DNA from 3 places in the Thiobacillus sp. SCN 63-57 genome. Region 2 is predicted to be linked to each of the others. Evidence: predicted binding sites of a transcription regulator. Region 2 holds the regulator's gene; each other region holds the start of a gene.

Region 1 (4,177 bases), on a different contig from region 2:
AGCAGGATCAGCACGACCGCGGCGGCAAGGGCCTTGCCGATCCAGCCGAACAGTTTTTTCATCATGCTGTGCGCAGGGCCGCGATGACGGGGGCGGTGTCGGGGCGCACGCCGCGCCACAGATGGAACGCTTCGGCCGCCTGCTCCACCAGCATGCCGAGGCCATCGGCGGTGCGCGCGCCGTGCGTGCGGGCGAAGTCGAGGAAGGGCGTGTCGCGCCCGTACATCATGTCGTAGGCCATCGTGTCCGGGGTGAACACGCGCGGCGACAGCGGTGGCAGGTCGCCGGCGAGGCTGGCGGCGGTGGCGTTGATGACGAGGTCGAATGGCGTGTCGGCCGCGTCGAAGCCGCAGGCGCGGACGCCGCGGCCGAACAGCTCGGCGAGTTCCTCGGCGCGACTGACGGTGCGGTTGGCAATGACGAGCGCCGCGGGCTGCTGGTCGAGCAGCGGTTCGATCACGCCGCGCGCCGCGCCGCCGGCGCCAAGCAGCAGAACGCGTTTGCCGACGATCGTGCAGTGCAGGTTGCGCGTGAGATCGGCGACCAGCCCGGCGCCGTCGGTGTTGTCGCCAAGGATGCCGTCGGCATCGAAGTTCAGTGTGTTGACCGCGCCGGCGCGCTGCGCGCGCGGACTCAGACGGCTGGCAAGTCTGAAGGCTTCTTCCTTGAATGGCACAGTGACGTTGGCGCCGCGCCCGCCTGCCGCGATGAAGGCCGCGACGCTGTCCGCAAAGCCATCGAGCGGCGCGAGGATGGCTTCGTACGTCATGTCCTGGCCGGTCTGGCGGGCAAACGCGGTGTGGATCTGCGGGGATTTGGAGTGGGCAATCGGGTGCCCGAATACGGCGTAACGGTCGGTCATGGCGGCCGTATTTTATCCGCTCAACCGGCGGCCAGGCGTTTTTGTATGGACTGCCGTGTCAGCCTTGTGTCCAGGGCAGGATTCTGTGTTTCCAGCCGTTGAGTTCGTTGCGATGGCCGGTGGCCTTGTTGAGTTCGCCTTCGATGCCTTCCAGCACGTTGTAGCAACTGCCGCGTCCGGCGTCGGCGCAGGCTGCGGCGGCACGATGCGAACGTTCGCCGCTGCGGCAGATGAAGAACAGCAGGGATTCCGGATCGGTGGTCTGGGCCAGTTGAGTCAGAAAATGGGGATTGAAGACCCAGCCGGGCCAGGATTGCCATTCGACATGCAACGCCCCGGGAATGACGCCATTGAGTTCGAGTTCTGCATGGGAACGTACATCGATCAGGCGGGTTCCAGGGGCGATCTGCAGCAATTCGTACGCTTCGTGCGGCAATAGTGCGCCGGCAAATGGCCAGACATTCACCTGGCTACGATGATGGGCGGTGTCGAGCAATTCGGTGATGCGTCCCATGGCGGTGTCCTTTTATTTATTGTCGATTCAGTATATGAAACCCCCTGCCCGATGCAATTTGCACCATGTTGGTGCGCATATTTGCTTTTTCGCCTTATTTTGGTGCGACAGGGAAAATGATTGCGCACTATCCCCTGGCTTGAGCCTTATGGCACAATGGCTGGCGCTCGATTTTGGGTATGGCACGGTTGCTGCTAACACTTTGTTCTGTGTGACGTTTTGTGTGGCGGATTTGGGCTACATGCAACGTCGTAATTCAATTCATTTCAGTTTGAGGAGATTCAGCATGGCCGTGGCCAATGTGATCAAGATGATTAAGGACGGCGAAGTGAAATTCGTCGATCTGCGCTTTACGGATACACGCGGCAAGGAGCAGCACGTTTCGATTCCTGCCCGCATCGTGACTGAAGACTGGTTCGAAGACGGCCATCCGTTCGACGGTTCCTCGATCGCCGGCTGGAAAGGCATCCAGGCGTCCGACATGCTGTTGAAGGCCGATCCCGATTCGGCCTACATGGATCCCTTCTTCGACGAGCCCACGCTGATCCTGACCTGCGACGTGATCGAGCCGTCCGACGGCAAGGGCTACGAGCGCGACCCGCGTTCGGTGGCCAAGCGCGCCGAGGCCTACCTGAAGTCGACCGGCATCGCGGATACCGCGTACTTCGGCCCCGAGCCCGAGTTCTTCATTTTCGATTCCATCACCTGGCACGACAACATGTCGGGCTGCGGCGTGCAGATCAATTCCGAGGAAGCGTCCTGGTCGTCCGCCGAGAAATTCGAGAACGGCAACACCGGCCACCGTCCCGGCATCAAGGGCGGTTATTTCCCTGTTCCCCCGGTCGACAGCCTGCAGGACATCCGTGCCGCCATGGTGCTGGCGCTGGAAGAAGCCGGCATTCCGGTCGAAGTGTTCCACCACGAAGTGGCGACCGCCGGCCAGTGCGAAATCGGTACCGTATTCAGCACACTGACCAAGCGTGCCGACTGGACCCAGACCCTGAAGTACATCGTGCAGAACGTCGCCCACGCCTACGGCAAGACCGCGACCTTCATGCCCAAGCCCATCGTCGGTGACAACGGTTCCGGCATGCACGTGCACCAGTCGCTGTGGAAAGACGGCAAGAACCTGTTCGCGGGCAACGGCTACGCCGGCCTGTCCGAAATGTGCCTGTACTACATCGGCGGCATCATCAAGCACGCCAAGGCGCTGAACGCGATCACCAACCCGTCGACCAACTCGTACAAGCGCCTGGTGCCCGGCTTCGAGGCGCCCGTGATGCTGGCCTACTCGGCCCGCAACCGTTCGGCTTCGATCCGCATTCCGATCGCTGCCAGCGAGAAGGCCCGCCGCATCGAGACCCGCTTCCCGGACCCCACCGCCAATCCGTATCTGTGCTTCGCTGCGCTGATGATGGCCGGCCTCGACGGCATCCAGAACAAGATCCACCCCGGCGACCCGTCGGACAAGGATCTGTACGACCTGCCGCCGGAAGAGGATGCCAAGATTCCGAAGGTCTGCCACAGCCTGGAAATGGCGCTGGACGAACTCGACAAGGATCGCGAGTTCCTGACCCGCGGCGGTGTGTTCACCAATGACATGATCGACGCCTACATCACACTGAAGATGGAGGAAGTCACCAAGTTCCGCATGACGACCCACCCGGTTGAGTTCGCGATGTATTACTCGCTGTAAACACGGGACGTGTGCAAATAATAGGGCGGCTTCGGCCGCCCTTTTTTATGGCACGCCTTCAGGCTGAGCTATTCCGGGATCAAGATTGGCCGGCCGGTGTCCGTTAGCAAACGGGTACGCTACACTCAGCCCTATGTCCATCGCCCGTCTGCCCTTCCTTCTGTGCCTGATACTGGCTGCGCCTGCGCAGGCGGAAATCTACAAGTACGTCGATGAAAACGGCCAGGTGACATTTACCGACGTCTACAAGAAAGGCGCCAAGCGTGTCGACCTGCCCGGTGCGCCGACACAGCTGCCAGCCAGAAATAAAGCGCCGAGACGGGCCGCCTATACACCCAGCCCGGCGGATTTTCCGCGTATCGATCCGGGCACCCAGAAACGGCGCGACGATATCCGGCGCCAGGTGCTGCAGGATGAACTGTCGAGCGAACGCCGCAATGCCGATGAAGCGCGCCGTCAGCTGACGTTGGGCGAGCGCCTGCAGCCGGGCGAACGGGCAACCGACGCCACCTACCTCGATCGCGTAAGCAAGTTGCGGACAACGGTGCAGCAACACGATCAGAACGTCACTTCCATCCAGCGCGAGCTGGCCAATCTGAAGTAAGTCGCGCGTCCGGGCACTTGATGCGCCGAAGCGCCCACCAGGCTCCATGCCGCAAGGCGTAGGCCGCGGCTCCAAAGACGCGAGGCGCCAAGAACCACGCTCCACCCGCAAGGAGTAGGCCGTGGTTCTAAAGAAGCTGAAGCTTCAACAACCACGCTCTGGCACAATCAGTGCTTCTACTGAGTGCATGAGCATGCCGCCGTTTTCGCCCACCGATTATTCAGGACTGGATTATCTCTCCACCGGCACCATGATTCTGGATGCCGGGCACCGCATCCTGTATGTCAATCCTGCAGCCGAGACCTTGCTGGGCATATCCGGCGTCCTGTTGCTTGGGGATGACGCCATGTCGGTGTTCGAGCGCAGCCCCGAGTTGCTTGCTGCGGTCCAGACGGCATGTGCCCAGCAGGAAACCGTCATCGAATATGAACTCGACGTGGTGGTGAGCGGTCATCCGCCAATCCGGCTCAGCTGCAGCGTGTCGCCGCTGGACAAGCCTGA
Region 2 (4,177 bases):
GCCACCTCCGCCCACGCGGAAAAGGCCGACCGCGACAAACCGGTCAACCTCGAGGCGGACACCGTCACCCTCGACGACATCAAGAAAATCAGCGTCTACCAGGGCAATGTCGTATTGAGCCAGGGCACACTGATGCTGCGCGCCGATCGCGTGCAGGTGACCCAGAATGCGGACGGACTCGACAAGGTCAGTGCGATCGGCCGCCCCGTGGCGTTCCGCCAGAAAACCGACAGCGGCGATGAATTCATCGAGGGCTTTGCCGATCGCATCGAATATGACGGCGTCACCAGCCAGCTCGAACTGATCGGCCAGGCCCGACTGCGGCGCGGCAGCGACGAACTGCACGGCGCGCAGATTTCCTACAACGCCAACACCGGGTTCTATAAGGTCGTCGGCCAGCCCAACGCCCAGACCCCGAGCGGGCGCGTACGCGCCGTCATCCGCCCGAAACCGCACACGCCCGCACAGCCTGCAGCCAAACCATGAGCCAGATTACCGCCCAGGGCCTGCGCAAGACGTATGGCAAACGCACCGTGGTGCACGACGTCTCCTTCGAGGTCGAAAGCGGCGAAGTCGTCGGCCTGCTCGGTCCCAATGGCGCCGGCAAGACCACCTGCTTTTACATGGTGGTGGGCCTGGTCGCGGCCGACGGCGGCAGCGTGCAGATGGATACGCACGATCTCACCCACATGGCAATCCACCAGCGCGCCCGGCTGGGGCTGTCCTACCTGCCGCAGGAACCTTCGATCTTCCGCAAGATGACCGTGGAAGACAATATCCGCGCCATTCTCGAGCTCAAGTCCTACGACAAGGCCGAGCGCGAGGAACACCTCGACAATCTGCTGGAAGACCTGCACATCGCCCACCTGCGCGAAGCGTCCGCCGTCAGCCTCTCCGGCGGCGAGCGCCGCCGTGTGGAAATCGCCCGCGCACTGGCGATCAACCCGCGCTTCATCCTGCTCGACGAACCTTTTGCGGGGGTTGATCCCATTGCGGTGATCGACATCCAGAAACTGGTGCATTTCCTCATCGAGCGCGACATCGGCGTCTTGATCACCGACCACAATGTGCGCGAAACCCTAGGTATCTGCGATCGCGCCTACATCATCAACGAAGGGCGCGTGCTGATTGCCGGTACGCCCGACCTCATCATTCAGGACGACAACGCCCGCAAAGTCTATCTCGGCGAAAATTTCCGTCTGTAACAACCGCCATCCCCAGGCGAATCGCGTTAAACTGGTCTCAAGCCGGCACGCTTTTTGCCGTAGTCAAGATTCATGAAACACAGCCTTCAACTCAAGCTCGGTCAACACCTCACGCTGACGCCCCAACTGCAACAGTCGATTCGACTGCTGCAGCTGTCGACGCTGGAACTGAATCAGGAACTGGAGCAGATGCTGCAGGACAATCCCCTGCTGGAACGCGAGGAGGAAGACGAAGCCAGCTATGCGACAGCGGAGGCGCCCGCACATACAGCCGAGGCCGAGGCGCAAAGCACAGAAACGGCATTGCCCGACCATACCGACTCGGAACCTGTCACCGCACTGGATGACTCCGACTGGAACGACTACAGCGTGGCCAGCGGCGACGACGAGGACAACGATTACACCCAGGGTTCGATATCGGGCGCGACCTTGCGCGAGCATCTGCTGAACCAGTTGATCGTCAGTCCGCTCACCCTGCGCGACCGCACCCTGGTCGCCGCGCTGATCGACGACCTGGACGATTCGGGTTTCCTGACCCAGCCGCTGGAAGACATCACCGCGAGCCTCCAGGCCGAACTCGAGGAGCTCGAACCCGAGGAACTCGAAACCGCGCTCAAGCACCTGCAGAACATGGACCCAACCGGCGTCGGCGCACGCAACCTGGCCGAATGCCTGACCCTGCAACTGCGCGCCCTGCCGCCGGACACGCCCGCGCGCGACGCCGCCATGCGGCTCACCGCGCATTATCTGGACCTGCTCGCCGCACGCGATGTCGGCAAGCTGAAGAAAATGCTCGGCATCGACGACGCCACGCTGCGCGCCGCACGTGCCCTGATCCTGTCCCTGAACCCGCGCCCGGGCGCCGCTTTCGGCGCCGACGACACGCACTACGTGATTCCCGACGTCTACGTGCGCAAGGTCAAGGGCATGTGGATCGCCAGCCTCAACGCCGACGCCATGCCCAAGCTGCGCGTCAACCGCGTCTATGCCGACATCCTGGCACGCCACCGCGAAAGCGGCGGCAGCCAGCTCGCCAGCCAGCTGCAGGAAGCACGCTGGCTGATCAAGAACGTGCAGCAACGTTTCGACACCATCCTGCGCGTCTCGCAGGCCATCGTCGACCGCCAGAAGCAATTCTTCGAACATGGCGAGGTGGCGATGCGCCCGTTGGTACTGCGCGAAATCGCCGATGCAGTGGAGCTGCACGAATCGACCATTTCGCGCGTGACTACGCAAAAATACATGATGACGCCGCGCGGCTTGTACGAGCTGAAGTATTTCTTCGGCAGCCACGTCTCGACCGACAGCGGCGGCGCCTGTTCCTCGACCGCCATTCGTGCCCTTATCAAGCAGCTGGTTGCTGCCGAAAGCGCCAAGAAACCGCTGTCGGATGGCCAATTGGCGGAAGTTCTGGGCCAGCAGGGTATCGTGGTAGCCCGCCGCACGGTCGCCAAGTATCGCGAATCGCTGCAAATCCCACCCGCCAACATGCGCCGCGCACTTTGATCGCAAAGGCTTTTCCTGCACAGTCCGCCTAACAATCCGTGCCATGCTTGAATGTGCCGGGCTTTCGTCCCACAATGAAATCGAGCACAACAGATCGCTCCTGGAAGGTCGGTAGCATGCCGGCTTCCAGTTATGTTCAGCAGACTTAGGAGGCTCTATGAATTTGACGATTTCCGGTCATCATCTGGAAGTGACCCCAGCCATCCGCGACTACGTTTCCGAGAAACTCGACCGCGTCAAACGCCATTTCGACCACGTTATCAACGTGACGGTCATCGTGCAGGTGGAAAAACTGGTGCACAAGGTGGAAGCCACGCTGCATGTGAAAGGCCATGATTTCCATGCCCACAGCGAGGACGGCAACATGTACGCCGCAATCGACCTTCTGGCGGACAAACTGGATCGCCAGATCGTGAAGCACAAGGAAAAAACCTCGGACGTCCATCAAGGCGGTGGCGGACTGAAGCATCAACCGACCGAAAGCCCGGCCTGACGTCGTAATCCCCCTGCCCGGAGGCCTCAAACAGCCTTCGGGCGTATAATCTGCAGATGCCGGACAACCTCTTTCCCCGGCTGTGCAAAGGCATGAACCTAATCGCCCCCCTTATCACCCCCGACACCACCTTGCTGGATATCAGCTTCACCAGCAAGAAAAAACTGTTCGAACATGCAGCCGACCTGTTCGCTCAGACCCGCGGTCTCAAAGCCTCCGACATCTTCACCAGCCTGTTCGAACGCGAACGCCTGGGCTCGACCGCGCTCGGTCATGGGATCGCCATCCCGCACGGGCGCATCAAGGGACTGAAGGAAGCGTGCGGCGCATTCTATCGCCTGAAGAGCCCGCTCGAATTCGATGCGCCGGACAACCAGCCGGTGACGCTGTGCTTCATCTTGCTGGTTCCCAAGGACGCCAACGAACGGCATCTGCAGATTCTGGGCGAGCTTGCGCAACTGTTCGGCGACGAAACCATGCGCGCACAGATGCTGGATGCCGCCACCCCGTCCGATTTGATGGGACGGCTCGAGTCATGGTCAAGCTGAGTGCGCAGGCCGGCGCATGGATGGCGAACTAAGCCACGTTTCGGTTGAAACCCTGTTCCGCGATCTGGCGGAACAGCTCGGCCTGCAATGGGTAGCCGGACGCACCGGCGGCGATCGCACCCTATCCTCCGAGACCATTCAGAAACCAACCCTGGCGCTCATCGGCCATCTGAATTTCGTCCACCCCAACCGGGTACAAGTCCTGGGCTGCGCCGAAATGGACTATCTGCGCGGTTTGTCCGAACCCAGTCTGCAGGAAGCGATCGACCACCTGTTTTCGAACGAACTCGCAGCCATCGTCATCTCCAATGGCGAGGCCGTCCCGCCGGTCCTGCGCGAGACCGCCGAACGCACCGGCACGCCCTTGTTCTCATCGACGCTGGCCAGCCCGATCCTGATGTCCTATCTGGGCCATTACCTGACGC
Region 3 (4,177 bases), on a different contig from region 2:
CCGTGCTGGCGCGCACCTGCATGCACGCGGACGCCTGGGCCACCGCACTGCTGGTGGCCGGCCCCGCAGAAGGCTTGGGCTTGGCACAGCGCATGGGGCTGGAAGCCCTGTTTCTGCTGCGCCGTCCCGAGGGGCTGGTGGAAATGGGGCTGGGGCGGTTCGGCGCCTCCACCGTGTCGGGAGGCATTGGGGGCTTCGCTGAATAAGTACCTTCGAAACCCAACACCAAAGCATGACAGCGCGATTTAGGGCTGAACCGCCTCCGGGCCTCGTGGTGGCATCACTCGACACATTGTGTGGCTGCTTCGGGTCGGGTTCTGACGTCTGAACCAGGTAAAGCAGTCGTTCAGGAACGAGAGGCACGTCAACGGCCGGTTTTGCGGATACCGCGGACGCAGAGGTTAAGAGGCCGGCGGCGCCATTGGCCGAACATGAGACAGTCCTAGCGATCCTGAGCGATATTGCGATGCCGCCTGCCTCATTGAACCCTGATCACGGGCACGCCCTGATAGCTCACGTCATAGGTCAGCTCGTAGGCCGGAACGTGCACGATGAGCGGCTTGGTGTGGCCGGGGCCGGGCGGCTGGCTATAGGTCTTGGTGATTTGCAGCGTGTGGCGACCCGGGCCATAGTTCGCCGTCTGAGGGAAGACGTCGAAGGCGCTGTCCTGGATACTGCTCGCGCCTTCCTGATTGACATTGGCGATGACCACCAGCTTGTCGAACAAGGGCGGTTGAATCACGGCGGGCGGCATATTGAGGGTCACGACGTCGTTTTCCTTGAGCGTGAGTGCAGAGCTCACGCGCTGTGTGAAATCGGCATAGGTGTCCAGCACGATGTTTTCTGTCGGTTGATAGAGGACGGTGCCGCCGGGCAGGGCATGCGCCACCAGTCGCTTGAGGCTGATATAGGTCACGGTGATGTGAGGTTTGAGCGCCCCGGTGACGTCGCCCAGATGCCCCCGGGCAGGGCCGCCGCCGGTTGTCGGCGGCAGGTCGAAGAGGATCGCCGCAAACTTATCGTTGGGACCGGTGCCCTGCGCCACGCCCAGGCTGACGCAGGGGCTGAGGAGCTGCGACATGGCGGCCGGCAGGTTGAAGCTGTTGCGCACTTGCGCATTCACGGCATCCTTGATCAGGGCCAGACCAGGCGCGTCTTCGACCCAACTGCCGCCCTCGAAACTGGGCGGCCCGAACTGCGGATCCACCTTGAGATTGCCTACGCCCGTCTGCCAGCCGTTGCAAGTCACGTTCAGATTGAGCGGAACGAAAACGTCGCGATCGAACCAGTGCGGCACATGCACGTGGATGTTGATCATGACCGGCAGGGTGACCATCCATTCGTTGGGCTGGTTGGTGTGCTGTGTGGCAATGATGTAGGGAGAATTGAACTGCACCGGCCCGGCGGACACGCGGGCGTCCTTACCGTGCGCCGCGAGGCTGGCATTGTTTTCGTCCACCACCTGCTTGACTTGCAGGTTCACCATGCCGGTCAGCACGCCCGCGCTCAGATCGGTCTTGTCCACGGTGATGAGCGGCGGCCCGAGCGGGGGTGACTGTGCCCAGACAGCGCCCGCAAGCATGAGGCCGGCCGCGCCGGCAAACGCGCGCGCCAGGACGCGCATCGAATCGATTGTGGTAGACATCGCAGAACTCCTCGTTGGGCGATGCCCGCCGGGGCCGTGCAAGAATGGCCTCGGCACGCTTGCCGCCGTGTTTGAACGATCGCCGCGCTCCTGCGTTGCAGGAAGATGCCGCGATGCGACGCCCTCCATCTGCACCGCCCGCGCGACGAAACCTCGCAGAGTCCGACCGCCGGCCAAGCGTGGTATCGGGCACCATGAATGAAATCTGACTAACTTCATGGATTTGCGTGATTCGAATGAAATAAAGAGAAGGATGGGTCAATTCACGATCAAATCTTTACTGTTCACTCCGGCCTCCTTGTTTCATTGTTTTCGGGAACGAATGCCATTCTGTTTTCTTGGGCGGCATATGCGAATTGCCGAGTCTCTTTATAGCCAATAACTCCGTTTGTTCTATATGCCAAACGGCGACGTCCTCCCAGGTTCAGTCGCATTCTTCGCCTGGAATTGCGCGTCCACCTCGGCCGATGGCGACTGACCGCAGTTATTTGCCTGATCGTCTGCGTTCGGACTGCCACCCGTTGCACCAATTTGCAGCGTATCCCCCCATCCATGCACTGCAGTTGAGCGTACCCCCCATATCGCGCCCTACGGAACGTCATCAAATCCTTGAATTCATTACGCAGTATCGCCTTGGCACAGACCCTGCTGACGGACAGGGCAAGGAGTTATCATGTCTGTCGTTTCATCTGTCTGCTGTTATTGCGGCACCGGCTGCGGGGTGCTGATCGAAACCGACGCCGGGAAGATCGTAGGCGTGCGCGGCGATCCCGCGCATCCGGCCAACCGGGGCAAACTCTGCACCAAGGGCGCGACGCTCGCCCTGTCGGCGGCTGCGAGCGGGCGTGCGCTGTATCCCGAACTGCGGGCCGACAGGACCGCGCCGCGCCAGCGCGTGGGCTGGGACACGGCGCTCGATCATGTCGCCGAGAAATTCCGTGCGGTCATCCAGGAACACGGCCCCGACGCGGTGGCGTTCTATATTTCCGGACAGCTCACCACCGAGGCGTATTACGTCTTCAACAAGCTCGCCAAGGGGCTGATCGGCACCAACAACGTCGACACCAATTCGCGCCTGTGCATGTCGTCCGCGGTGGCGGGCTACAAGGTCACGCTGGGTGCCGATTCGCCGCCGGGCTGCTACGACGACATCGATCACGCCGGGACGATTTTCATCGCCGGATCGAACACGGCCTATGCGCATCCGATCCTGTTCCGCCGCATCGAGGCGGCGCGCAAGGCCAACCCGGACCTGAAGCTGGTCGTGGTCGATCCGCGCCGCACCGACACCGCGGCCGAGGCCGACCTGCATCTCGCGATCCTGCCCGGTACCGACGTCGCGCTGTATCACGCCATGCTCAACGTCATGCTGTGGGAGGAGCGGATCGACCGCGAGGCCATCGCCGCGCACACCGAAGGCTGGGAGGCATTGCGCGACCAGGTGCGCGACTACACGCCGGAAAAAATGGCGCCGATCTGCGGCGTGGCGGCGGCCGACATCGTTCAGGCGGTGCGCTGGTTCGCCCAGGGGCCGACGCTGTCGCTGTATTGCCAGGGGCTCAACCAGTCCAGCTGCGGCGTCGACAAGAACGCCGCGCTGATCAACCTGCACCTGGCCACGGGGCAGATCGGCAAGCCGGGTGCGGCGCCGCTGTCGCTCACCGGCCAGCCCAACGCGATGGGCGGGCGCGAGGTCGGCGGGCTGGCCAACCTGCTGTCGGCGCACCGTGATCTTGCCGATCCCGCGCACCGCGCCGAGGTCGCGCGGCTGTGGGGCGTGGACGCGGTGCCGGCGACGCCGGGCAAGACCGCGGTGGAAATGTTCGAGGCCGTGCGCCGCGGCGAAATCAAGGCGATCTGGATCGTCTGCACCAATCCCGCGCAATCGCTGCCTGATCAGCGTCTGGTCCATGATGCCCTGCAGGCAGCCGAATGCGTGGTGGTGCAGGAGGCGTTTGCCGATACCGAGACCGTGGCCTTTGCCGACGTGCTGCTGCCGGCGGCCAGCTGGGGCGAGCAGGACGGCACCATGACCAATTCCGAACGCTGCATTTCGCGTGTCCACGCCGCCGTGGCGCCGCCGGGCGAGGCCCGCGCCGACTGGGTCATCGCAACTGAATTTGCACACCGGCTGATGCCGGGTGAGGGCGCGCGGCTGTTTCCCTACGACAGCGCCGAAGCCGTGTTCAACGAACATCGCGAAACCACACGCGGGCGCGATCTCGACATCACGGGCCTGTCCTATGCATTGCTGGATCAGGCGCCGCAGCAATGGCCATTTCCCGAGGGCGCGTCGGTCGGCCAGCCGCGCCTGTACGCCGACGGCGTCTATCCCACCGCCAGCGGGCGCGCGCATTTCCACGCCGTGCCGTATCGCCCGGTGGCCGAGGCGATCGACGCGCGCTATCCTTTGCACCTCAATACCGGCCGCCTGCGCGACCAGTGGCACGCGATGAGCCGCACCGGCCGCGTCGCGCGTCTGTTCGCCCATGCCGACACGCCGCTGCTGTCGATGGCAACGCGCGACATGGA

Evidence for each region. Region 2 encodes sigma-54, which starts transcription at its own class of promoters, with help from an activator protein. Its sites were predicted from a motif close to TGGCACNNTTCCTGCT; they were not measured.
Region 1: a site for sigma-54 is predicted at 1,557-1,572, ahead of glnA (type I glutamate--ammonia ligase). Genes of this name have one in related genera too.
Region 3: a site for sigma-54 is predicted at 2,280-2,295, ahead of ABT23_RS09815 (nitrate reductase). Genes of this name have one in related genera too.

Annotation. Positions count from the first base shown of each region.
Region 1 covers NZ_MEGP01000020.1:123,630-127,806, forward strand. The annotation lists gene mtgA (monofunctional biosynthetic peptidoglycan transglycosylase) at 1-62, opposite strand, end outside; gene aroE (shikimate dehydrogenase) at 62-862, opposite strand; gene ABT23_RS09255 (rhodanese-like domain-containing protein) at 921-1,376, opposite strand; gene glnA (type I glutamate--ammonia ligase) at 1,663-3,072, shown strand; gene ABT23_RS09265 (DUF4124 domain-containing protein) at 3,206-3,676, shown strand; gene glnL (nitrogen regulation protein NR(II)) at 3,864-4,177, shown strand, end outside.
Region 2 covers NZ_MEGP01000022.1:19,474-23,650, reverse strand. The annotation lists gene lptA (lipopolysaccharide transport periplasmic protein LptA) at 1-486, shown strand, start outside; gene lptB (LPS export ABC transporter ATP-binding protein) at 483-1,205, shown strand; gene ABT23_RS10090 (RNA polymerase factor sigma-54) at 1,278-2,711, shown strand; gene raiA (ribosome-associated translation inhibitor RaiA) at 2,869-3,204, shown strand; gene ABT23_RS10080 (PTS sugar transporter subunit IIA) at 3,297-3,752, shown strand; gene hprK (HPr(Ser) kinase/phosphatase) at 3,769-4,177, shown strand, end outside.
Region 3 covers NZ_MEGP01000021.1:52,925-57,101, reverse strand. The annotation lists gene ABT23_RS09825 (FAD:protein FMN transferase) at 1-206, shown strand, start outside; gene ABT23_RS09820 (hypothetical protein) at 479-1,645, opposite strand; gene ABT23_RS09815 (nitrate reductase) at 2,319-4,177, shown strand, end outside.